Regions from separate parts of the Streptomyces sp. NPDC001393 genome, predicted to be linked through region 3. Evidence: riboswitches for the same ligand, from Rfam matches in the RefSeq annotation. Region 3 holds a riboswitch; each other region holds the start of a gene.

Region 1 (7,811 bases), on a different contig from region 3:
CCGGCGGCTCGGCCTTGTGCTCCTTGCCGGAGTCGGCCGAGATGCCGTGGTAGACCTCGTTGGTCTTGCTGTCGTAGCCCCACACGTTCGTGCCGTTGTGGATGAGGCTGTACTCGGAGCCGCTCTCCAGGAGAGACAGTTTCTGCTTCTCGGGGCCGTCGGCGGCGACGCGCAGCGTGTGCGTGCCGGAGACCAGCGAGGTGAGCTGGGACCGCGGGTCGGCGGAGGAGCCGTCGCCGGAGCCCTTGACGGCGCCGGAGGCGAGGCTGTTCTCCAGGCCGCCGAGGTTGGGCAGGCCGAGGTCGGTGTCGATGCGGACGGTGCCGGACAGCTGCTGCACGTCCGACTTGGCGATCTTCTCGATGAGCTGCTGTGCCGTGATCCTGGGCAGGTCGGGGTCACCGGAGGCGGCGAGCGCCGGGACCAGACCGATCGTGGCCGCCGCGACCCCCACCACGGCGACCGGGACCGCGTAGCGGGCCGCCCTGCGGCGTCCCGCGCGCCGCTCCTCGTCCCGCCCGGCGTCCACTGCGTCGTCGGATTCGTACGGTGCCATGTGTGCCTTACCTCCGTCGTCGGCGGCGGCTGTTCTCACGCTGGTCCACCAGAGCCGCCATTCTCACCCGAATCGGTGAGGAGTGGTGATTTCCCTGGTCTCCATCTCATCAAATCAGCCATGAGGAAGCGTCAGACCACGGAGCCAACTCCGCGTACGCCTGCGGTATGACACGTAGGGGCCGGGACTCCGCCGACCCGTAGGGGTCCCAGCGGAACGGAGGGGCCGTACGGGGTCGCCGAGGCCGCGCGGACGCACGGGGCGTGCGGACGACACGGGCCGTACGCATGCAGGGATTGCCCTGGTCGTACGGGGTGTACGGGCCCGGGCCGACCGCCGTGTGAGCGGAGGCTTGGCGCGGCGGACGGCCAGGCGACGGCCCGGTCGCGCACGGCGAGAATCGCGGCGCGCCGGACGGCCGGAGACGTGTCGGCCCTGTGCCAGGTCGTACGGCCGGGGCGTGGCACGGTGTGGCAGGGGGGTGCGAGGGGTGGAGGTGGCCGGGGTCAGCCGGCGCGGTGCACCACCGCGTCGCACAGCTCCATCAGCGCGGCCTTGGCGTCGCACTCCCGCAGCGGCGCCAGCGCGGCGCGAGCCTCCTCCGCGTATCGGACGGTGTCCCGGCGGGCCTGCTCCAGCGCGGGGTGGGCGCGCAGCGCGGCCAGCGCCTCGGCGTGCCGGGCGTCGTCGCCGAGGTCGGAGTCGAGCAGCTCGCACAGCGCGATGTCCTCGGCCAGACCGAGGCGGGCGGCGCGCTCGCGCAGCCGGAGCACGGGCAGGGTCGGGATGCCCTCGCGCAGGTCGGTGCCCGGGGTCTTGCCGGACTCGTGCGAGTCGGAGGCGATGTCCAGGACGTCGTCGGCGAGCTGGAAGGCGACTCCGAGCCGCTCTCCGTACTGGGTGAGCACGTCAACGACGGTCTCGTCGGCACCGGACATCATCGCGCCGAACCGGCACGACACCGCCACCAGCGAGCCCGTCTTGCCGCCGAGCACGTCCAGGTAGTGCTCGACCGGGTCACGGCCGTCGGAGGGGCCGGCGGTCTCCAGGATCTGGCCGGTGACCAGTCGTTCGAAGGCGAGGGCCTGCACCCGGACCGCCTCGGGGCCGAGGTCGGCGAGGATCTGGGAGGCGCGGGCGAAGAGGAAGTCGCCGGTGAGGACCGCGACGGAGTTCCCCCAGCGGGTGTTGGCGCTGTCCACGCCGCGCCGCACGGCTGCCTCGTCCATGACGTCGTCGTGGTACAGCGTGGCGAGGTGGGTCAGCTCCACGACCACGGCGGAGGGCACGATGCCCGGCGCGTAGGGGTCGCCGAACTGGGCCGCGAGCATCACGAGCAGCGGCCGGAACCGCTTCCCGCCGGCTCGTACGAGGTGCTGCGCGGCCTCCGTGATGAACGGGACCTCGCTCTTGGTGGCCTCGAGCAAGCCTTCCTCGACAGCCGCCAATCCGGCCTGGACATCGGCTTCCAGAGCCTGGTCCCGCACGCTCAGCCCGAACGGCCCGACGACGGTCACGAGGGGTCTCCTGTCTGCTGGTGTCTGCTGGCGATTACACGGTTTGTCGATAGGTCGCTGCCATCACTCAAGTCAGCGTATCCGGTCCTGTTTCGATCACCGATAGCGCCCACCGGTCCAGCCCGGGCGGTATCGGATCACGACCGGTATGTTTTTGATCAAGTGATAAGAACGGACATTTATTGACTTAACAGGAATACACGCACTTTGGTTCCACCGCGGCTTCCGCCACAGGTTCCATCACCCACCCGAGCCGCCCGAATCCCTCATGCCCGATTTGAAATACTTTGTTATTTCGTGAGTTGGGTCACGCCCCACCTCCGGCACCGAGGGCCCGCCAGGCCGCCTCCTCCCCTTGCTCCATCCGCGAGTTGAAGGTTGGCAAACGCAAAGGATCAAGTACCACATACGGCACAGACCGTGGTCAAATCGTGCCTTGTGTGAATCCAGTACTTGTTCCCGACATGTGCTCTCGCATACGTTCCGGGCCATCGGGCGGACGCCGAATCCTGCCGCCGCCCGCGTGACCCATCGACGAACTCATTCGTACGGCAGGAGCGGGGGACCCAGGTAAGTCCGCCGGACCGGTCGGCACACGCCGCACCGGGACGGCTCGGGGTGAAGCCGTGCCTTCTCGCGAAGCCACGGCCGGGCACCTCCCCGCCCGAACCCGACAGCTCACCTCGCAGGCGACGGAGAGGACTTCCCCATGTCTGCTGCCGCTCAGCACCACCGCCGCCCTCGCACCAACCGCCTCGCCCGCATCCTCGCCGTCGCCGGCACCGGTGCCGCCGTCCTCGCCCTGCCCCTCATCGGCGCCACCAGCGCCTCAGCGGCCACCGTCACGCCCACCAAGACGGTCTCCACCACCCTGGCCGGGTACCCGAACAACCTCGACGGCTGGATCCGCCAGTCCCTCGCGATCATGGCCCAGAAGGGCATCCCGGGCTCCTACAACGGCATTTACCGCAACGTTATGCGGGAGTCCTCCGGCAACCCGTACGCCATCAACCTCTGGGACTCCAACGCCGCCATAGGCACCCCGTCCAAGGGCCTGCTCCAGGTGATCGACCCGACCTTCAACGCGTACCACGTGGCCGGAACCGCCTTCAACCCGTACGACCCGGTCGCCAACATCACCGCGGCCTGCAACTACGCCGCCGCGCGGTACGGGTCGATCGACAACGTGTTCAGCGCGTACTGACAGTCCCGCCGACCGGCACGGCATCGGCCGCCCGGCGTGTGCCCGCACCTGACGGAGGGCACCCCGGGCGGTCGTCGCGCCTTCCGGGGGCGGGCGCCTACTGAGATGCCGGTCAGTCGGTCGGGAACAGTCTTTCGAGGACGACGGCGATGCCGTCGTCCTCGTTCGACAGGGTGATCTCATCGGCCACCGCCTTGAGTTCGGGGTGCGCGTCGGCCATGGCGACGCCGCGTCCGGCCCAGTCGAACATCGGGATGTCGTTGGGCATGTCGCCGAACGCCAGTGCCTCCTCCGCCTCGATCCCGAGCCGCTCGGCGGCCAGCGCGAGACCGGTCGCCTTGGTCACCCCCGACGGCTGGAGCTCCACGGTCCCCGGCCCCGACATGGTGACCGTGGCCAGGGAGCCCACCACCGCGCTCGCGATGGCCGCCAACTCGTCGTCGGACAGGGCGGCATGGCGCAGCAGCACCTTGCTGATCGGCGCGCACCACAGGTCCTCGCGCCGGCCGACCCGGACCGCGGGCAGGGTCGGGTGCGGCATCCGGTACCCGGGCTCGATGAGCGTGAGCCCCTCCACGCCGTCCTGGTCGACGGCCGCGTACACCTGCCCCACCTCGGCCTCGATCTTGCCGAGCGCGGTCTCGGCCAGCTCCCGGTCCAGCCGGACCGACCACAGCAGACGGCCGGTCCCGGCGTCGTAGACCTGCGCGCCCTGCCCGCACACCGCGAGCCCCGTGCACCCGAGGTGCGCAAGGAGCTGCCGTACCCGCGGGGCCGGGCGGCCCGTCACCACCAGGTGCCGGGCGCCGGCCCGCGCCACCCGCGCGAGCGCGGCGAGCGACCGGTCGGAGACGGTGTCGTCGCCGCGCAGCAGCGTCCCGTCCAGGTCGGTGGCGATCAGTGCGTATGCGGGGGAGGCTGCCATGATCAGAGAATACGGATACCGGGCCCCGCCGACTCATCTTGTGGTCCTGCGCACTTACGTGCTGATCAGCCTCAAGTGGCGCCAGCGCGCACCTCGTTGACCCGTCAGCCGTGAGCGGCCGCCAGGTGTTTGGTCAGGCGCGGTGAGGCGAACTCCGTGCCGCAGACGAAACGCATCACCGGGCCGTACGACGACGCCGCGGGCAGGCCGGTGAAGTACAGGCCGGGGACGGACGAGACGAAGCCGGGGCCGAGCCTGGGCGTGCCCCGGCTCACCGCGAGCCGGGTGCGCAGTTCGTGGCCGAGGAAATCCATCGCCGCGATGTCGACGCGGTAGCCGGTGGCGGCGATGACGTGGTCTGCGGTGAGCCGCTCGGTGTGCCCGCCGTGGGTGCGGACGGTGAGGACGGGGGTGCCGTCCGGTGCCTCGGCGCTCACCACCCGCTCGACGTCCTGCACCTGCACGGCGCTCGCGAAGCGCTCGCGCAGCCACCAGGCGCCGAGCGGTCCGAGGACCCGGCGGACCAGGAAGTGGCGGGTGGCCTCGGGCAGATAGCGGTAGGGGTGCGGGTAGTAGCTGAACGCCCACAGCGACCAGGCGCGGCCGAACGGGGACTCCGGGCGCAGCTTCGGCTGCTCCCAGGGCGGCGCGCCGAAGGCGACCCGGCCGCGGCCGCGTGCGACGACACGCACGCGTGCCCCCGCCTCGGCGGCGAGTGTCGCCGTCTCCAGAGCGGACTGGCCGGCGCCGACCACGATGAGCTCCTTGCCGGCGAATCGGCTCAGGTCGTGGTGCTGGGAGCTGTGCGAGACCGGGCCGGTGGGCGCCGGTCCGTCGGCCGCGGCTCCCGCGAGCTCCGCCGGCAGGTGCGCGAGGCCCGACAGGCCGGTGGCGACGACGACCGCGCGTGCGGTGAACATCTCCCCCGAGTCCAGCTTCAGCTCGAAGCCGCCGCTCTTGTCGCGGTCCACGGAGACGACCCGCACCTGCTCCAGGTCGGGGACCAGCTTCTGCCGGAACCACTCGCCGTAGGCGGTGAACGTCTCCACCGGGATGATGTCCTCGTCGGCCACCAGGCGGCGGATCCCGGCCGCGTCGCAGTAGTCGGCGAGGGTGTGGCCGGGCTGCGGGCAGTCGAGGTTCGAGGCGGCGGGCGTGGACTTCAGGAGCATGCCCTCGGGCATGTGGTCGCGCCAGCTGACCATGGGGTCGCCGAAGACGCGGACGGGGATGCCGCGCGCCCGCAGATGGGCGGCGGTGGACAGGCCGAACGGCCCGGCCCCGATGACTGCAACCGGTCGAGTCACGAAGTCCCTCCCCAGGACATGGTGCGCGCCACTCTGTGCGTGGCTCTGCCTACTTCGTGGAGGTGCTGCTGCCGCGGCGGTTGGTCCGCCACAGCTGATAGAGGTGCTTCGCGCCCGGGCGCACGAAGCGGGCGAGCATCGTGAGGAACGGCAGCGGGTCGTCACCCGCGAGCCAGGCCAGCTCCGTCCCGCTCGCCGTGGCCGGCGCGTGCGGCGTCGTATAGCCGCTGCGGCGGTAGGCGAGGAGGGCGGGAAGGTCGATGTTCTCCACGATGTAACGGTGGCCGGCGCGCTGTTCCCCCTCCGGAACGGGGCGGCCGGTCAGGTTCAGATGCATCGCGCGTACGACGTCCACGCCCGACTCGTTCTCGAAGAGCCGGAACTGGGCGCCCATGCGCGGGTTGAAGTCGAGGAGCTTGTACTGCCCGTCGCGCCGGTCGAAGCGCAGGTCGAGGTCGATGATGCCGCTGTAGCCGATCTGTTTGATGAAACGTGCGGCGAGGTCGGTGAGTTCCGGGTTGTCGACGACGTACGCGTTCGCCGTCATGCCGGCGTGCGGCGGCCAGGAGCGGACCTTGACGCCGGTGAACAGCGCCAGGGGGGTTGCGTCCTGATCGAAGCAGGCGTGCACGATCCAGTCCTCGGCCTCCTCGCGCGGCAGGTACTCCTGGAGGATCACCCCCGGCCGCCGGCCCCAGTCGCGGGCCAGGGCGAGCAGACCCTCGCGGGTGGCGATCCGCGTGGTGCCGCCCACGGCGGGCCGTGTGCGCCGGACGAACGCCTCCCGGTTCTTGGCCACCACCGGGAAGCGGGCCGTCTCGGCGAAGGCGACGATGTCGTCGTACGACTCCGGGAACGCCGACGCGGGGCTTGCGATGCCGTGTTCCACACACAGTTCGTGCAGGCCCTGCTTGCTGGCGAGCCGACGCGGCAGTGCGGGGTCGACGCGCGGGAAGAGAAAGGAACCGGCCAGCTCGTCCTGGTGCTCGGCGATCAGTACGGCGGCCTCCTCGTCGGTCGGGACGAGGACGGCGGGGCGGCCGATGCGGCGGCCGATGCGCAGCAGGCCCTCGACCAGGTGGCCCGGGTCCTCCGCGCCGGTGGTCGGCCACACGAAGGCCTTCTTCAGGTAACGGGAGGAGGCCGCGGGCGTGTAGGCGTCCTCGGTGATGGCGTACATGGGCACGCCGAGCCGGCCCAGGCTGCGGATCGCGCCGACGCCGCCGTGGTGCAGCGGATAGTCGCCGAACTTGACGATCAGTCCTGGTACGTCCCGGTCCGCCTCGAACGGCACACCGACGGTGTCTCCGGCCACGGGTCCCCCCACGTGTCCCCCCAATGGAACGGACCCACCCCGTCCGTGTCCCCAAAGGACGCTAAGCCGGAATTGCCGCCTCCGACAAGCCCTATTCGGACATTGCGAACTCTTTAGACAGGGTGCGAGCAACCTTTCGAAGGCCTTGTGACACACATCTTTCGGACACTGTGGCGAGTGCCGCAGGAGGCTCTGCCCAAGACACGCATCACGGCCGTAACGTGTGGCCCGACCACATGGAACGAGCGCCATGCACGGCCCGGATGAGAGTGAGGCAGCACCCCATGCCCCCCTTCGACGTCCCCGAGGGCGACCCCTTCGGCCCGCACAACCTTCCCTATGGCGTGTTCTCGCCCTCCGGCAGCACGGAGCGGAGGGTCGGCGTCCGGCTCGGGGACCAGGTCCTCGACGCGGGCGCCGCGGCCGCCGCCCTCGGCTCGCCGCACCACGCGCTGCTCGCACGGCCCACCCTCAACGCACTGCTGTCCGCCGGCCGCCCGGCCTGGACGGAGGTACGGCGCGCCATCACGGCCTGGATCACCGACCCCGCGCACCACGAGGCGGTCGAGCCGCTGTTCCACCCCCTGTCCGAGGTGACCCTCCACCTGCCCTTCGAGGTGGCGGACTACGTCGACTTCTACGCATCGGAGAACCACGCCCGCAACGTCGGCCAGATCTTCCGCCCCGACGCCGAGGACTCCCTCACCCCGAACTGGAAGCACCTGCCGATCGGCTACCACGGCCGCTCCGGCACGGTCGTCGTGTCGGGCACGGACGTCGTACGGCCCTCCGGGCAGCGCAAGTCCCCGGCCGACCCGGCACCCGTCTTCGGCCCTTCGGTCCGGCTGGACATCGAGGCAGAGGTCGGTTTCGTCGTTGGCGTGCCGTCCGCGCTGGGCAGTCCGGTGGCACTCGGCGACTTCCGCGAGCACGTCTTCGGGCTGTGCCTGCTGAACGACTGGTCCGCGCGGGACATCCAGGCCTGGG
Region 2 (7,811 bases), on a different contig from region 3:
GGCCCTTGGACCTACAGCTTCTCCACCGGCGCGTACCGCAGCAGCAGCCGCTTCGGCTTGGTGTCGCCGAAGTCGATCGTCGCCTCCGCGTTCGCGCCCGTGCCCTTCACACCGACGACCGTGCCGAGCCCGAACTGGTCGTGCGTGACCCGGTCCCCGACGGCCAGCGCGACCACCGGCTTCTCCGCGGTGCGCCGGGTGGCGAACCCGGACGCGCCCGACGCCGAGGAACGCGAGCGGGACGAGGACAGCGAGGCCGCGATCCCGGAGGCCGGGCCGGACGAGACCGGTGCCGTCGCGCCCGTCCGCTTCCAGTCCACATGGGTGGGCGGGATCTCCTCCAGGAAGCGGGAGGGCGGGTTGTACGACGGCTGGCCCCAGGCGCTGCGCATCGCCGACCGCGTGAGGTAGAGGCGCTCCCGCGCGCGCGTGATGCCGACGTACGCCAGGCGCCGCTCCTCTTCCAGTTCCTTGGTCTGGCCGAGGGCGCGCATGTGCGGGAAGACGCCGTCCTCCATGCCGGTCAGGAAGACGACCGGGAACTCCAGGCCCTTGGCGGTGTGCAGGGTCATCAGGGTGATGACGCCGGAGCCTTCCTCGTCCTCGTCGGGGATCTGGTCGGAGTCGGCGACCAGGGCGACCTGCTCCAGGAAGTCGGCCAGTCCCACCGGCTCGCCCTCGCCGCGTGCCTGCTCGAACTCCAGGGCCACGGCGGCGAGTTCCTGGAGGTTCTCGATGCGGGTCTCGTCCTGCGGGTCGGTGGAGGCCTGCAACTCGGCCAGATAGCCGGTGCGTTCGAGTATGGCCTCCAGCACGGTCGCCGGGCCGGCGCCGGACTCGACGATCGTGCGCAGGTCCTCCATCAGCGTGTTGAACCGCTTGACGGCGTTGGTGGAGCGCGCGGCCATGCCGTACGCCTCGTCCACGCGCTTGAGCGCCTGCGGGAAGCTGATCTTCTCGCGCTGGGCGAGGGCGTCGATCATCGCCTCCGCGCGCTCGCCGATGCCTCGCTTGGGCACGTTGAGGATGCGGCGCAGCGGCACCGAGTCCTCGGGGTTGGCGAGGACGCGCAGGTAGGCCAGGACGTCCCGGACCTCCTTGCGCTCGTAGAAGCGGACACCGCCGACGACCTTGTAGGGCAGGCCGACGCGGATGAAGACTTCTTCGAAGACACGGGACTGTGCGTTGGTGCGGTAGAAGACGGCGACGTCACCCGCCTTGGCCTCGCCCGCGTCGACCAGGCGGTCTATCTCGTCGGCGACGAACTGGGCCTCGTCGTGCTCGGTGTCCGCGACGTACCCGGTGATCCGTGCGCCCTGGCCGGCGTTGGTCCACAGGTTCTTCGGGCGGCGGGACTCGTTGCGCTCGATGACCGCGTTGGCGGCGGACAGGATGGTCTGCGTGGAGCGGTAGTTCTGCTCCAGCAGGATCGTCGTCGCGTTCGGGTAGTCCTCCTCGAACTGCAGGATGTTGCGGATCGTCGCGCCCCGGAAGGCGTAGATCGACTGGTCCGCGTCACCCACGACGCACAGCTCGGCGGGTGGGAGGTCGTACTCGCCGGACGGGGTGTTGCCCTCCTCGGCGGAGCGTTCCCCGGTGCCGACGAGCTCCCTCACCAGCGCGTACTGGGCGTGGTTGGTGTCCTGGTACTCGTCGACGAGGACGTGCCGGAAGCGGCGGCGGTAGTGCTCGGCCACGTCCGGGAAGGCGCGCAGCAGGTTCACCGTCGTCATGATCAGGTCGTCGAAGTCGAGCGCGTTGGCCTCGCGCAGCCGAGACTGGTAGAGCGCGTAGGCCTGGGCGAGGGTCTTCTCGAAGCCGTCGGTGGCCTGGGCGGCGAAGTCCTCCTCGTCGATCAACTCGTTCTTCAGGTTGCTGATCTTCGCGCTGAACGACTTCGGCGGGAAGCGCTTGGGGTCGAGGTCCAGGTCCCGGCAGACCAGCGCCATCAGGCGCTTGCTGTCGGCGGCGTCGTAGATCGAGAACGACGACGTGAAGCCGAGCTTCTTCGACTCGCGGCGCAGGATGCGTACGCACGCGCTGTGGAAGGTCATCACCCACATCGCGTTCGCGCGCGGGCCGACGAGGTGCTCGACGCGCTCCTTCATCTCGCCCGCGGCCTTGTTGGTGAAGGTGATCGCGAGGATCTGACCCGGGTGCACGTGCCGCTCGGCGAGGAGGTGGGCGATGCGGTGGGTGAGCACGCGGGTCTTGCCCGAGCCGGCGCCGGCGACGATGAGCAACGGGGAGCCGGCGTGCACGACCGCGGCGCGCTGGTTGTCGTTCAGCCCCTCCAGCAGGGCCGCCGCGTCGAGCGCGGGGCGCGGGGCGCCGTCGCGGTAGTAGGCGTCCCGGTCCGGCGGCGCGTCGAACTTCCCGCCGAACAGATCGTCCGGAAGCGGCTCCGGAGCGTGATCGTCCTCGGGCGGCGGCGGATGTTCCTCCTCGTGCCCGCGAGGGGGCTGGAGGTCCGCCAGGAAGCTGTCGTCAAAGAGGCTGCTCATCGCTCTACGAGTCTAGGGCGCCCCACCGACAACCGGTCGCCGTCCCGGAAACACGACCGGCGCGGGCGACGCGGAAACCTCCCTTACGCTGCGGAATCACCCGATGACGCAGACGCGATTCCGGGCTCAGATCACGAAAATGTATCGGACATATCACGCACCAACCTTCACACTAGTCACACCAGTTGGCTAGGTTGCCGTCAGGCCGCGCGCGCGGCCTCCGCCGAGTCCGGCGCGTCCGCAGGGCGCCCGGAGCCGGGGACCCACCGACTTTGGGGTGAATCGGCCGGCTCCCACCCGGGACGCCGCCGTAGGGCAACCCTTCCGAACCACCGCCCGAACCCGACAGCTAACCCGGTAGGCGGCCCATTGGAAGGAGTCGCCTCCCTTGGCGTCGCACCGCAAGCCGCGCCCCGGCGGGACCATCGGAACGGGCCTTCGCACCCCCGCCCTCGCCACTGCCGCCCTCACCTCCATGGCCGTGCTCTCGCAGACCGCAGAGGCCGCCCCGAGCACCGATCGCACCAAGCCGAGCCTGGAGGAGGTCGAGAAGAAGGTCGACGACCTCTACCGCCAGGCGGAGTCGGCGACCGAGAAGTACGACGCGGCCAAGGAGCGGTCCGTCAGACAGCGGGGCCGCGTCGACGCCTTGCGCGACGACCTCGCCCGGCGCACGGCACGCCTCAACAAGGCCCGCGAGGAGCTGGGTTCCTTCGCCGCGGCGCAGTACCGCACCGGTGCCGCCGCTCCCGACACGGCCACCTTCCTGCTGGCGAACGACCCCCAGGACTACTTCGACCAGACCCAGCTGATGAACCGGCTGACCTCACGGGAGAAGAGCGCGGTCGACGACTACATCGGCGAGCAGGCCGCGACCATGAAGAAGCGTCGGGAGGCCGCGCAGAGCCTGCAGACGCTGACCGACTCACAGCACGACCTGCAGAGCGCCAAGTCCGCCGTCCAGCAGAAGCTGGCCTCGGCCCGCGAGCTGCTGTCGCAGCTGACGGCCCAGCAGAAGGCACGGCTGGCCGCCATCGAGCGGGAGAAGCAGCAGGAGGCGGCGCGCAAGGCGGCCGAGCTGGCGAAGCAACAGGCGGCCCGGCAGCAGGCCGACTCGTCCTCGTCGTCCTCGTCCTCGTCCTCGGGCACCGGATCCGGCTCGACGGGGTCCGGCTCGACGGGGTCCACGACATCCGGCTCGTACGACACGAAGGCCGAGAAGGCGATCGCCTTCGCCCGCGCGCAGATCGGAAAGCCGTATGTGTGGGGCGCCACCGGGCCGGACTCCTACGACTGCTCGGGCCTCACCCAGGCCGCCTGGAAGGCCGCCGGCGTCACGCTTCCGCGCACGACGTACGACCAGGTCAACGCAGGCACCACGGTCTCGCTCGCCGACGCGCGGCCGGGCGATCTGATCTTCTTCTACGACGACATCAGCCACGTCGGCGTCTACATAGGCAACGGCATGATGATCCATGCCCCGAAGCCGGGCGCGTACGTCCGCGAGGAGTCGATCTACTACGGCGGCGAGTCGATCATCCACAGCGTGGTACGACCGGGCTGACCACCCGCCGCCGGGCGGCGCCCTTTCTTACTCCGTCCACGCGCGCGTGACCGTCACTCGGCTCACGCGCGCGTGCGGCATTTGCTCCCGCTGTCGCCCCGAGCGCGGTCCTGGCTTCCCCCGCTCATCCCGCGTCACGCGCGCGTACCGGCGTTTTCGCTCTTCACGCGCGCGTGCCCTTCCCGGCAGGGACCTGTCGGCTCCCTGGCATCGGGCGCATGCCCGGCATCTTGAGTCCGCGCGCGTGGTGAGCCGGGCGGCCCCCCGCAGCCGGGGCCGCCGTGATGGCGACCGGCGCCGAGGCGGCGCGGCCCCGGCCCGGCTACCACGTGCTGCGGTGGGCGACGGTGTTCCCGATGGGGATGACCGTCAGGTCCACAGAACGGCGATGAAGATGTTCGCCATGGTCAGCGTTCCGACGAGGCCGAACAGGCCCTTGTCGATCTTCTCCTCGTCACGCTTCACGTAGACCAGCCCGAGGATCACGACCAGCAGCGCCAGCTTGACGCCGATCTTGATGGTGTTGACGTGGTGGTCGTCGGCCTGGTTGAGGCCGACCAGGGCCACGCCGGTGACCAGCATGGTCAGTGCGCCGTGCAGCATCCCGGGCACGAACCGGGCCGTGCCCTGGCCCATCGCCTTCATCTGGGTGAGGAAACCGCCGAGCAGCGCGGCGATGCCGATGATGTGCAGGCCGACGAAGAGATGGATGAGTACGTCCATGGGCCCGGAGCCTAACCAGAGGCCCAGCGGCCCCCTGTCACCGGCCCCGGGCACAGCGGCCGGTGAGAGCGCGGACGATCTTGCATATATGCGCCCCATAGCACCCGGCGCCTCGCGTCCGTCCCGCTTTCCGGGCTTCGGTCACCACGCTGCGTGAAGCCGACGACTCCGGAACGGCCCTGCGCTCACTTGCGGTCACATTCCGGTCCGTCGAGGCCAGTTCCGTACACTGCGTTACGCAGTCGTCACAGTCGGGCCTAGCGTCCTCCCCCAGGTGACCGACTCCCCACCGCCGCCCGGGCCAGGGGCGGCCGTCGGCCACCACCGCCGAGAAGGGTCCGGCGGTGGCCCGCTTCCCCTGTGCGGGCCGCCGCCGGACGCACGGACCTCTCGGTCGTGCGAGTCGTACGGAAGGACGTGACGGTCCAGGTGGCAGCGCACCGCAAGCCCCGGCAACGTTCCATGGGCGGCCATACGGCCCGCACGGCCGCCACCCTCGCCCTGGCGGGCGCCGCCACCGCGACGGGGTTCGACGGGACGGGACACGCCGAGCCACAGCTGACGCCGGCGCAGGTGAAGGCCAAGGTGGACAAGCTGTACCAGGAGGCCGAGGCCGCGACCGAGACGTACGACGGCGTCAAGGAGCAGGCGGACGCGACGCAGCGGCGGCTGAACGCGCTGCGGGACGAGACCGCCCGCAAGCAGCAGCGGCTCAACACCGCCCGGGGCGCACTGGGTTCGTTCGCGGCGGCGCAGTACCGCGAGGGCGGCTTCGCACCGACCTGGCAGCTGGCGCTGTCCGGCGACCCGGACCGGTACCTGGACGACGCCGCGTTCGTGGAGCGGGCCGGTGACCGGCAGGCCGCCGCCGTGTCCCAGGTGCGCGGACAGCTGCGGGAGATCGAGCAGTTGCGGGGTGCGGCGCGCATCGAGCTGCAGTCGCTGCGGTCCCGGCAGGCCGAGCTGCGACGGCAGAAGAAGGCCGTCACCGCCCAGCTGGACGCGGCCCGGCACCTGCTGGCGCAGCTCACTCCGCAGCAGCGGGCCGAGGTGACCGGTGACGGCAGCGCGCCCGGTCGTGCCTCCCGCTCGGCCTCGGGCCCCCGGGACGCACTGGAGCAGGCCGGATCGGCCGACGCCCCGAACGCGCGCGCCGAGGCGGCCCTTGCCTACGCCTACGCCAAGCTCGGCAGCCCCTATGTGTGGGGCGCGGCCGGGCCGGACGCGTTCGACTGCTCGGGACTGGTCCAGGCCGCCTACCGCTCCGCCGGCATCTCCCTGCCCCGCACCACCTACGCCCAGATCAACGCAGGCCGACGCGTTTCCCGCTCCGAACTTCAGCCCGGTGACCTGGTGTTCTTCTACTCCGGGATCAGCCACGTCGGCATCTACGTGGGAGGCGGACAGATCATCCACGCCCCGAACCCCTCGGCACCGGTCCGGCTGGCCCCCCTCGACCTGATGCCGTTCGCGGGGGCGACCCGGGTGGCGTAAGGGGCTCGCCCGTAAACTGCTGCGGCCTCATGGCCCAGCATGTCTGGGCCGGATGTCTCCGAGCCACAGCCGACGCCCGAGGTCATCCAGCTCCCCCTTGCGTTCCTCACAGTCGGGGATGGCTTGTCGGAGCAGCGACCAGTAGTCCGCTCCGTGTCCTGGAATTCTGATGTGGGCGAGTTCATGGGCGATGACGTAGTCAACCAGGTGCACGGGCAACTGGAAGAGCGCCCAGTGCAGCGCCATGGTTCCGCGAGTGCCATCGCCAGGGCGGTAGGTCCCCCACCGGCCGCCGACATCACGTACGACGACGTCCGGCTCCCGGACCTCCATGCGTGCGGCCCATGGCTGAAGCCTTCCTTGTGCCCAGCGCTGTCCGTTACGCCGGTACCAGCCGATGAGGGCGCGCCGAGCAGCGACCGGATCCCGCGCGATCCCCTTGCCGATCACCAGCCGCCCAGCGACGAGTCGGACGGCGGCCCGTTCTTCGTCGCTGAGCTGGAGCCGGTAGGCGCGACCGAGATAGGCGAACGTCTCGCCGTCCCGAAACCCACGCTCGGGGTGTGCCGGCGGATGCTCCTCACGCCGTCGCAGCTTGTCGGCCAGCCATGTCTCCCCCTCCCTCAGGAAGGTCTCCGCCCGCTCAGCGTCACAGCCCTGCGGCGCGCGGAGGACGAGGGAGCCGTCCCGCTCCACTGTGAGACCGAGGCGCCGGCGGCGTTCGCTGACGACCACGCGGAACTCCCTGCCCGCCACGACGATCACCTGGCCGTCTTCCAGGGCGGGTCGGCAGGGGTCTCGCGGGTCGGCAGTCGTCGGCACGCGGCCTATTGTCCCCGAGCCGCCGCCCGGAACGCCGCCGCGTGCCGCTGGGCGTGCCCGGTCAGTGCTTGCGACAGGTTCTCCAGGGGTTCCCTGGCGCGCTCCCTCGGCTTGATGCCCGCGCGGCGCAGTCCACGCCACAGCTCACTCTGCAGCGAGTCCATGCTCGCCTCGCTGTCCGACCAGGCGGCACTCGACACGTGGCGTTCGATGATCGCGGCGAGTTCGACCGTCACGCTCTTGAGCAGGGCGGGATCGGGCAGGTCGAAGGCCGGATCCTCGGTCATCTTGTCAGAGAGCTTCGTGTAGAGCTGCTGCTCGGCCGGTGTCAGGTCGGCAACCTCGGGATCAACCTGCTCAGCCTTCCGGGCCCGGTCGATCAGGGGGCCGATGCGCACCTTGATCTCGTCCCAGCGTCCCGCGAACTCCTCCAGGATCGCCTCCAACTCCTCGGAGAGCGTCCGCAGCACCGGTCGGTCCTCCGACCGCCGCCTCTCCTCCAAGTGGTAACGCAGCGCCTGCACCTGCTCCGCCGCCGACTCCCGCACGTCCGGAATGCGCGCCACCACCTCGTCGAAGTCCGGGGCCAGGATGGAGACAGGCGCGATGACCTGCTCGATCTCGGGCAGCTCCAGGTGATCGGCCACCATGGCACGGACCTTGCGTCCGTACGCCCGCACGGAGAAGGTCCCGCCCTCCGCGTC
Region 3 (7,811 bases):
CCTCCAGCGCCGGGGTGTCGACCGGCGTGGAGCCGCGCCAGCCGAACAGCAGCGGTGCCGTACGGATCGACCGCACCAGCGAGGTCGCCTCCCGGTCGGTGACCGGGACGAGCCGGTGCGCCATGTCCCCGAGCAGCTGCGAGGCGGCCCCGGCGAGCCCGAAGGACAGCACGGCCCCGGCCGCCGGGTCGATCACGGCCCGTACGACGGTGTCGACGCCGCGCGGCGCCATGCCCTGCACCACCGGCCGCAGCTCCTCCGGCTTGCCGAACAGCTCGGTCAACTCGGCGTAGGCCCGGCGTAGTTGCTCCTCGTCCGCGAGGTCGAGGCGTACGCCGCCCAGGTCGGCGCGGTGCCTGAGGTGGGGGGCGGTGGCCTTGAGGGCGACGGGGTAGCCGAGGGTGCGGGCGGCTTCGGCGGCGGCGTCGGGGGTGGGCGCGGGCAGTGCGCGCCGTACGGGGATGCCGTACCTGCCGAGCAGTTCGCAGGTCTCCGCGTCGGAGATCGTCAGCCCCTCGCCGCGGGCGAGCAGCTCACCGATCAGCCGCGCGGCGCCCTTCTCGTCGATGTCGTCGTACTCGGGCACCTTCCCCGGGTCCATGGCCTCCCGCCGCCACTGCCCGTACTTGACGGCTTCGGCCAACGCCCGCACGGCACGCTCGGCGGCGGGGTAGGCGGGGATGAGGTGCTGGCCCTCCGGAGGACTGACCGCTTCCGCCAGCGCGGTGGGCGATCGTTCCGCAGGGCGGTACTGATGGGCACCGCCCTCAGTACCGGGCGCCCCGGAAACGGCCTGTGGCGCAGTACTCGCCGCAGCCGACAACGCCTCAGCCAGCCCCCCGAGCTCCACATGCACGACGAGCACCGGCTTCCCGGGAACCGCAGCCGCCGCCGACCGCAGCGCCTCGGCCAGCTCCGCGTCCCCCGGCGACGCTTCCCCGATCGCGGGTATCGCCGTCACCACGACGGAGTCGCACGTGTCGTCGGCCAGGGCCCGCGCCAGCGCCCCGTGGAAGTCCTCCGCCGTCGCCCCGGTGGTCAGGTCCAGCGGGAGCGAAGGCCGCAGCCCCTCCGCCAGACACCGGTCGTACGTCAGCACCCCCAGCGACTCGGAGTTGCCCAGGATCGCCACCCTCGGCCCCGCCGGCAGCGGCTGCCGGGCGAGCAGCAGGCCCGTGTCGACCAGCTCGGTGATCGTGTCGACCCGGAGCACCCCGGCCTGGCGCAGCAGCGCGGAGACCGTGGCGTGCGGCAGCCGGGTGGCCCGTACCGCGTGTCCCTGCGGGGCGGATCCGACTCCCTGCACCACGACCAGCGGTTTCGCCGCCGCCGTCCGGCGTGCGAGGCGGGTGAACTTGCGCGGGTTGCCGATGGACTCCAGGTACATGAGGACGACGTCGGTCTCGGGGTCGTCGTACCAGTACTGGAGGACGTCGTTGCCGGAGACGTCGGCGCGGTTGCCGGCGGACACGAAGGTGGACACGCCGGTGACTCCGGTGACCCCTCCCCCGCGCCGGTGCAGCCGGGACAGCAGGGCGATGCCGATGGCGCCGGACTGGGCGAACATGCCGATGCGGCCGGGGCGGGGCATCTCCGGGGCGAGGGAGGCGTTCAGCCGGACACCGGGCGCGGTGTTGATGACCCCGAAGGCGTTCGGGCCGATGATCCGCATGCCGTACGCGCGCGCCTGCTCCACGAGCGCCCGCTGCCGCTCGCGCCCCTCGGGCCCGCTCTCGGCGTACCCGGCGGAGAGCACGACGAGCCCCTGCACTCCGTGGTCCCCGCACTCGGCGACCACGGCGGGCACGTGCTCGGCCGGTACGGCGACCACGGCGAGGTCCACGTGATCGCCGATGTCCCGCACGCGCCGGTACGCCGGCACCCCGTCGACCTCACCGAGGTCCTCCGGGAAGGCCTTGTTCACGGCGTGCAGCCGGCCGCCGTAGCCGGCGTCCCGGATGTTGCCGAGGACGCTGCGGCCGACGCCGCCGGGGGCGCGGCCGACGCCGACGACCGCCACGGAGCCGGGCATGAGCAGCTGCCGTACCGACCGGGCCTCGGCGCGCTGTTCCCGCGCGCGCTGCACGGCGAGGGACCGGTCGGTGGGTTCGAGGTCGAACTCCAGGCGGACGACGCCGTCCTCGAAGCTGCGCTTCTGGGTGTAGCCGGCGTCCGTGAACACCTTGATCATCTTGGTGTTGGCGGGCAGCACCTCGGCGGCGAAGCGGCGGATGCCGCGTTCACGGGCGACCGCCGCGATGTGTTCCAGCAGGGCGGAGGCGACCCCGCGGCCCTGGTGGGCGTCCTGCACCAGGAAGGCGACCTCGGCCTCGTCGGCGGGTGCGGAGGCGGGCATGCCGTCGGCGCCGATGCGGTCATAGCGTACGGTGGCGATGAACTCGCCGCCGATGGTGGCCGCGAGTCCCACCCGGTCCACAAAGTCGTGGTGCGTGAAGCGGTGGACGTCCTTGGCGGAGAGCCTGGGGTACGGCGCGAAGAAGCGGTAGTACTTCGACTCGTCCGAGACCTGCTCGTAGAAGCTGACCAGGCGGTCGGCGTCATCGATGGTGATGGGCCTGATGCGCGCCGTACCCCCGTCGCGCAGCACCACGTCCGCCTCCCAGTGGGCGGGGTAGAGGTGCCGGTCCTGCCGGTCCGCCGAGGTCTGCATGGGCCCCAGAGTACGGCTCGCGTCCGACAACGGCGCGGGGCAGTCTGTGGAGGACGACAAGCCGGAACCGAGGCCGCGGTTCCGGCGCCACACCGGAGCGGACGACGGTGCGCTCCGGGCATGCTTCACGATATGGGAAACTGGTCTAGACAACCCTGAAGACTGAAGGGCAGCAACACATGGCTGAGCGCCGCGTCAACGTCGGCTGGGCCGAGGGCCTCCACGCCCGCCCCGCCTCCATCTTCGTCCGAGCCGCCACGGCCGCAGGCGTCCCGGTGACGATCGCCAAGGCTGACGGCAACCCCGTCAACGCGGCCTCCATGCTGGCTGTCCTGGGGCTTGGCGCCCAGGGGGGCGAGGAGATCGTCCTGGCCTCCGACGCAGAGGGCGCGGACGCCGCCCTGGACCGTCTGGCCAAGCTGGTCTCCGAGGGTCTCGAGGAACTGCCCGAGACGGTCTGAACACCGGCACAGCGATAACGCCGGAGCCGCGTCGCCTGTTTTCGGGCGGCGCGGCTCCACCCTTTCCGGGCTCATTGCGCGCACACCTGAATTCGGGCAGCGGAAATACACCGCAGCCGAATTACTCTTCTTTGTATACGGCGCCCGTGTTAATGCCGAAGACCCGACATGTTTACGGCGTGTTGCGAAGTCCTCACACGCTCGGCGCCTCCGGCAAAACGCAGCCGGTGCGCGGCCGTCACGCGCTCGGTGTGCAGCGCCGTGACCGCCCGCGCGCGCTCACCGTCGCCGCGCGCCACCGCGTCGACGATGGCGCCGTGCTCCGCCCAGTGGTCCACCGGGCTTACCGGCGCCTCCACCGCGTACATCCAGGCGATCTTGTGCCGCAGCTGGGTGAGCATCGCCGTCAGCGACGGGCTGCCGGAGGCCTGGGCGAGCGTCTCGTGGAACCAGCCGCCCAGCGAGCGCAGGTCGCCGCTGTTGCCCGTGCGGGCCCGCTCCTGGCCCAGCCTGACGAGGCCGCGCAGCACCTTCAGATGGGCCTCGGTGCGCCGCTGGGCGGCCCGGGCGGCCCCGAGCGGCTCCAGCAGCATGCGCATCTCCAGCAGGTCGGCGGCCTCCTGCTCGGTCGGCTCGGCCACGCACGCGCCCGCGTGCCGGCGGGTCACCACGAAGCCCTCGGCCTCCAGGGTGCGCAGGGCCTCGCGGACGGGGACGCGCGAGACGCCGTAGCGACGGGCCAGGACTTCCTCGGTCAGCCGGCCGCCGCGCTCGTAGACACCCGCGACGATGTCGTCCCGGATGGCCGTGCACACCGAGTGCGCCGGAATACGCATGACCGACCTCCGCCTTAATCCCCGTGAAACGTCGACGATGGACGCGTGTTCCGTGACTCTATTCCAATGAGCCGGAATTTCCGACGGCGGGCCGGATTCCATGGATATTTTTTGGTCAGCGGGCCGGGCGGGGCCCGCGAAAAACGGCGAAAGCCCCGGCTCGGTGAGCCGGGGCTTCGCGGGCCGTGCGATGCGGCGTCAGACGTTCACGCCGTGCTCGCGGAGGTAGGCGACGGGGTCGACGTCCGAGCCGTAGTCGGGGGTCGTGCGGGCCTCGAAGTGCAGGTGCGGGCCGGTGGTGTTGCCGGTCGCGCCGGACAGGCCGATCTGCTGGCCCGGGGTGACCTGCTGGCCCACCGAGACGCCGATGGACGACAGGTGGCCGTACTGGGTGTACATGCCGTCGGCCATGCGGATCACGATCTGGTTGCCGTACGCGCCGCCCCAGCCGGTGGAGACGACGGTGCCGGAGCCGACCGCGTGGACGGGGGTGCCGGTGGCCGCGTGGAAGTCGATGCCCGTGTGGTGGCCGGAGGACCACAGGGAGCTGCTGGCCTGGTAGCCGGTGGAGACGTAGGAGTCGGCTATCGGGGCGACGAAGGCGTTCAGGCGCTTGCGCTCGGCCTCCCGGGCGGCGCGGGCCCTGGCCTCGCGCTCGTCCTTCGCCTTCTTCGCCGCGGCCTCCTCGGCCGCCTTCTGCTCGGCTGCCTGCTTCTGCGCGGCGGCCTGCGCGGCGATGTGCTCGGCGACGTCGTCGCTCACGGTGAGGACCGGCGTGAGACCGGTCTGCTCCACGGTGTGCTCGGCGGCGAGCGCCGGGGAGGCGGCGAGGGTGCCGACGGCACCGGTGGTGGTGAGGGCCGCGATGCCCGCCGCCTGAGCGGTGGTGCGCTTGACCCGGCCGGGCTTGCGGTGCTTCCCGGTGGCGCACATGAACGCCATGAAGTGGCTGGTCCTTTCCTTCCCTCTCGCCTACCGGGTTAGCTGACGGGTTCGGAGCAGGAAGGTCTCCTACGGACCCCTCGCGGCATGCGCGGGCGCCCGATTCACCCCAGGGACTGCGTGGGTCCCCGGCTCCCCTGGCTCGCGCCGTACGGGGACTCGGCGATGGCTGTCCGGTGCCGCGGATGCAGCGCACTGCCCGACGAACAGCCCGGAAGACGCTACGGAAGCCCGCTTCGGAATCCCAAACCGATCCGGGCGTTTGTAGCGCATCCCACAGGTCAGACGGGCAACCTCCGCCTCAAACCGGGCATCTGGGGAAGGGAGTGGAACAGCGGGGGCCCTGACGGTGCTTAGTCCGTCAGGGCCCCACGCGCGCGTGCCGCTGTCCGGCTACTCGGCCGCCACCACGGTCACTTCACCGATGCCGAGCGCCTCCACGGGCGCCTTGATCTGGGCGGCGTCACCGACGAGGACGGTCACCAGGCGCTCCACCGGGAAGGCGTTCACGACGGCCGCCGTGGCCTCCACCGTGCCCGTCGCCGCGAGCTGCTGATAGAGCGTCGCCTGGAAGTCGTCGGGCAGGTGCTGCTCGACCTGGTCGGCCAGCGTGCTCGCGACGGCCGCCGCCGTCTCGTACTTCAGCGGCGCCACCCCGACGAGGTTCTGCACGGCCACGTCCCGCTCGGCGTCGGTCAGGCCGTCCGCCGCGAGGGTGCGCAGCACCTTCCACAGGTCCTCCAGGGCGGGCCCGGTGTTGGGCGTGTCCACGGAGCCGCTGATGGCGAGCATCGAGGCGCCCGTGCCGTCCGGCGCGGACCTGAGGACCTGGCCGAACGCGCGCACACCGTAGGTGTAGCCCTTCTCCTCGCGCAGGACGCGGTCCAGGCGGGAGGTGAGGGTGCCGCCGAGGCAGTAGGTGCCGAGCACCTGGGCGGGCCACACGCGGTCGTGCCGGTCGGGGCCGACGCGGCCGATGAGCAGCTGGGTCTGCACGGCGCCGGGCCGGTCCACGATGACCACGCGCCCGGTGTCGTCGGCGGTCACCGGCGGCACGGGCCGCGGCTCGCCCGGGGTGCCGGTCCAGGCGCCCAGGGTGCCGGCGAGCAGCGCGTCGAGGTCGACGCCGGTGAGGTCGCCGACCACGACCGCGGTGGCCGTGGCGGGGCGTACGTGCCGGCCGTAGAAGGCGCGTACGGCGGCGGCGTCGATCTTCTCGACCGTCTCCTCGGTGCCCTGGCGCGGGCGCGACATGCGCGAGACCGCCGGGAACAGCTCCTTGGAGAGCTCCTTGGCGGCCCGGCGGGAGGGGTTGGCCAGCTCGTGCGGGATCTCGTCCAGGCGGTTGCGGACGAGGCGCTCGACCTCGCTGTCGGCGAACGCGGGCGCGCGCAGCGCGTCGGCGAGCAGGCCGAGGCCCTTGGCCAGGCGGGAGGCCGGGACCTCAAGGCTGAGCCGGACGCCGGGGTGGTCGGCGTGCGCGTCCAGGGTGGCGCCCGCGCGCTCCAGCTCGGCGGCGAACTCCTCGGCGGAGTGCTTGTCGGTGCCCTCGGAGAAGGCCCGCGCCATGATCGTGGCGACGCCGTCCAGGCCGGCCGGCTCGGCGTCCAGGGGCGCGTCCAGCAGCACCTCGACGGCGACGACCTGCTGGCCGGGGCGGTGGCAGCGCAGCACGGTCAGGCCGTTGTCGAGCGTGCCGCGCTCGGGGGCGGGGAACGCCCACGGCCTGGCCTGGCCTGGCTGCGGCTGGGGGTGGAAGTCCATGGTGGCGAGCTCGGTCACTTGGCCGTCTCCTCGTTCTCGTTACCGGCCTCTACGGTCGCTTCCTGCTCCGGGTCCTCGCCGCGCCCCGCCTCCTCGGTGTGCTCGGCGGACTCGGCGGACAGCGGCTCGTAGACCAGGACCGCGCGGTTGTCGGGGCGCAGGCGGGCCTTGGCGACCTCCTGGACCTCCTCCGCGGTCACCGCCAGGACGCGTTTGACGGCGGTGAGGGCGAGCTGCGGGTCGCCGAACAGGACGGCGTACCGGCACAGTTCGTCGGCGCGGCCGGCGACCGTGCCGAGCCGGTCCAGCCACTCGCGCTCCAACTGGGCCTGGGCGCGCTCCATTTCCTCCGGCGTGGGGCCCTCCTCGGCGAACCGGGCCAGCTCCTCGTCGATGGCGGCCTCGATGACCGGCACCTCCACGTCGCCGGAGGTCTTCACGTCCAGCCAGCCCATGGAGGGCGCGCCGGCCAGGCGCAGCAGGCCGAAGCCGGCGGCGACGGCCGTACGGTCGCGGCGGACCAGCCGGTTGTAGAGGCGGGAGGACTCGCCGCCGCCGAGGACGGTCAGGGCGAGGTCGGCGGCGTCGCACGCGCGCGTGCCGTCGTGCGGGAGCCGGTAGGCGGCCATGAGGGCGCGCGCCGGGACCTCCTCGACGACGACCTCGCGCTTCTGCTCGCCGATGATCTCCGGCAGGGAGCCGTCGCGGGGGGCGGGCTTGCCGTCGTGGGACGGGATCGAGCCGAAGTACTTCTCGATCCAGGCGAGGGTCTGCCGGGGGTCGATGTCGCCGACCACGGAGAGCACCGCGTTGTTCGGCGCGTAGTAGGTGCGGAAGAACTGGCGGGCGTCCTCCAGGGTGGCCGCGTCCAGGTCCGCCATCGAGCCGATCGGCGTGTGGTGGTAGGGGTGCCCCTCCGGGTACGACAGGCTGGTCAGCTTCTCGAAGGCGGTGCCGTAGGGCACGTTGTCGTAGCGCTGGCGGCGCTCGTTCTTCACGACGTCCCGCTGGTTCTCCATGGACTCGTCGTCCAGGGCGGCCAGCAGCGAGCCCATGCGGTCGGCCTCCAGCCAGAGGGCGAGCTCCAGCTGGTGGGCGGGCATGGTCTCGAAGTAGTTGGTGCGTTCGAAGCTGGTG

What was found. A riboswitch is a leader RNA that binds a small molecule or an ion and turns the genes downstream of it on or off. The one in region 3 is predicted to bind cyclic di-AMP.
Region 1: it holds a riboswitch for cyclic di-AMP, as region 3 does, so the genes downstream of both, ACWC2T_RS18250 (transglycosylase SLT domain-containing protein) here and ACWC2T_RS30740 (M23 family metallopeptidase) in region 3, are expected to answer to the same signal.
Region 2: it holds a riboswitch for cyclic di-AMP, as region 3 does, so the genes downstream of both, ACWC2T_RS07630 (NlpC/P60 family protein) here and ACWC2T_RS30740 (M23 family metallopeptidase) in region 3, are expected to answer to the same signal.

What each region holds. Positions count from the first base shown of each region.
Region 1 covers NZ_JBSFIH010000014.1:152,923-160,733, reverse strand. Annotated here, with positions in the region: gene ACWC2T_RS18260 (LolA family protein) at 1-556, opposite strand, end outside; gene ACWC2T_RS18255 (polyprenyl synthetase family protein) at 1,063-2,073, opposite strand; cyclic di-AMP (ydaO/yuaA leader) riboswitch at 2,596-2,778, shown strand; gene ACWC2T_RS18250 (transglycosylase SLT domain-containing protein) at 2,783-3,277, shown strand; gene ACWC2T_RS18245 (HAD family hydrolase) at 3,390-4,202, opposite strand; gene ACWC2T_RS18240 (FAD-dependent oxidoreductase) at 4,307-5,509, opposite strand; gene ACWC2T_RS18235 (carboxylate--amine ligase) at 5,559-6,803, opposite strand; gene fahA (fumarylacetoacetase) at 7,109-7,811, shown strand, end outside.
Region 2 covers NZ_JBSFIH010000004.1:179,461-187,271, reverse strand. Annotated here, with positions in the region: gene pcrA (DNA helicase PcrA) at 12-2,504, opposite strand; cyclic di-AMP (ydaO/yuaA leader) riboswitch at 2,716-2,885, shown strand; gene ACWC2T_RS07630 (NlpC/P60 family protein) at 2,893-4,068, shown strand; gene ACWC2T_RS07625 (hypothetical protein) at 4,438-4,791, opposite strand; gene ACWC2T_RS07620 (NlpC/P60 family protein) at 5,221-6,285, shown strand; gene ACWC2T_RS07615 (M48 family metallopeptidase) at 6,313-7,107, opposite strand; gene ACWC2T_RS07610 (type I restriction endonuclease subunit R) at 7,113-7,811, opposite strand, start outside.
Region 3 covers NZ_JBSFIH010000036.1:16,738-24,548, forward strand. Annotated here, with positions in the region: gene ACWC2T_RS30725 (bifunctional acetate--CoA ligase family protein/GNAT family N-acetyltransferase) at 1-2,671, opposite strand, end outside; gene ACWC2T_RS30730 (HPr family phosphocarrier protein) at 2,851-3,132, shown strand; gene ACWC2T_RS30735 (GntR family transcriptional regulator) at 3,282-3,968, opposite strand; gene ACWC2T_RS30740 (M23 family metallopeptidase) at 4,167-4,910, opposite strand; cyclic di-AMP (ydaO/yuaA leader) riboswitch at 4,923-5,085, opposite strand; gene ACWC2T_RS30745 (M16 family metallopeptidase) at 5,304-6,692, opposite strand; gene ACWC2T_RS30750 (M16 family metallopeptidase) at 6,689-7,811, opposite strand, start outside.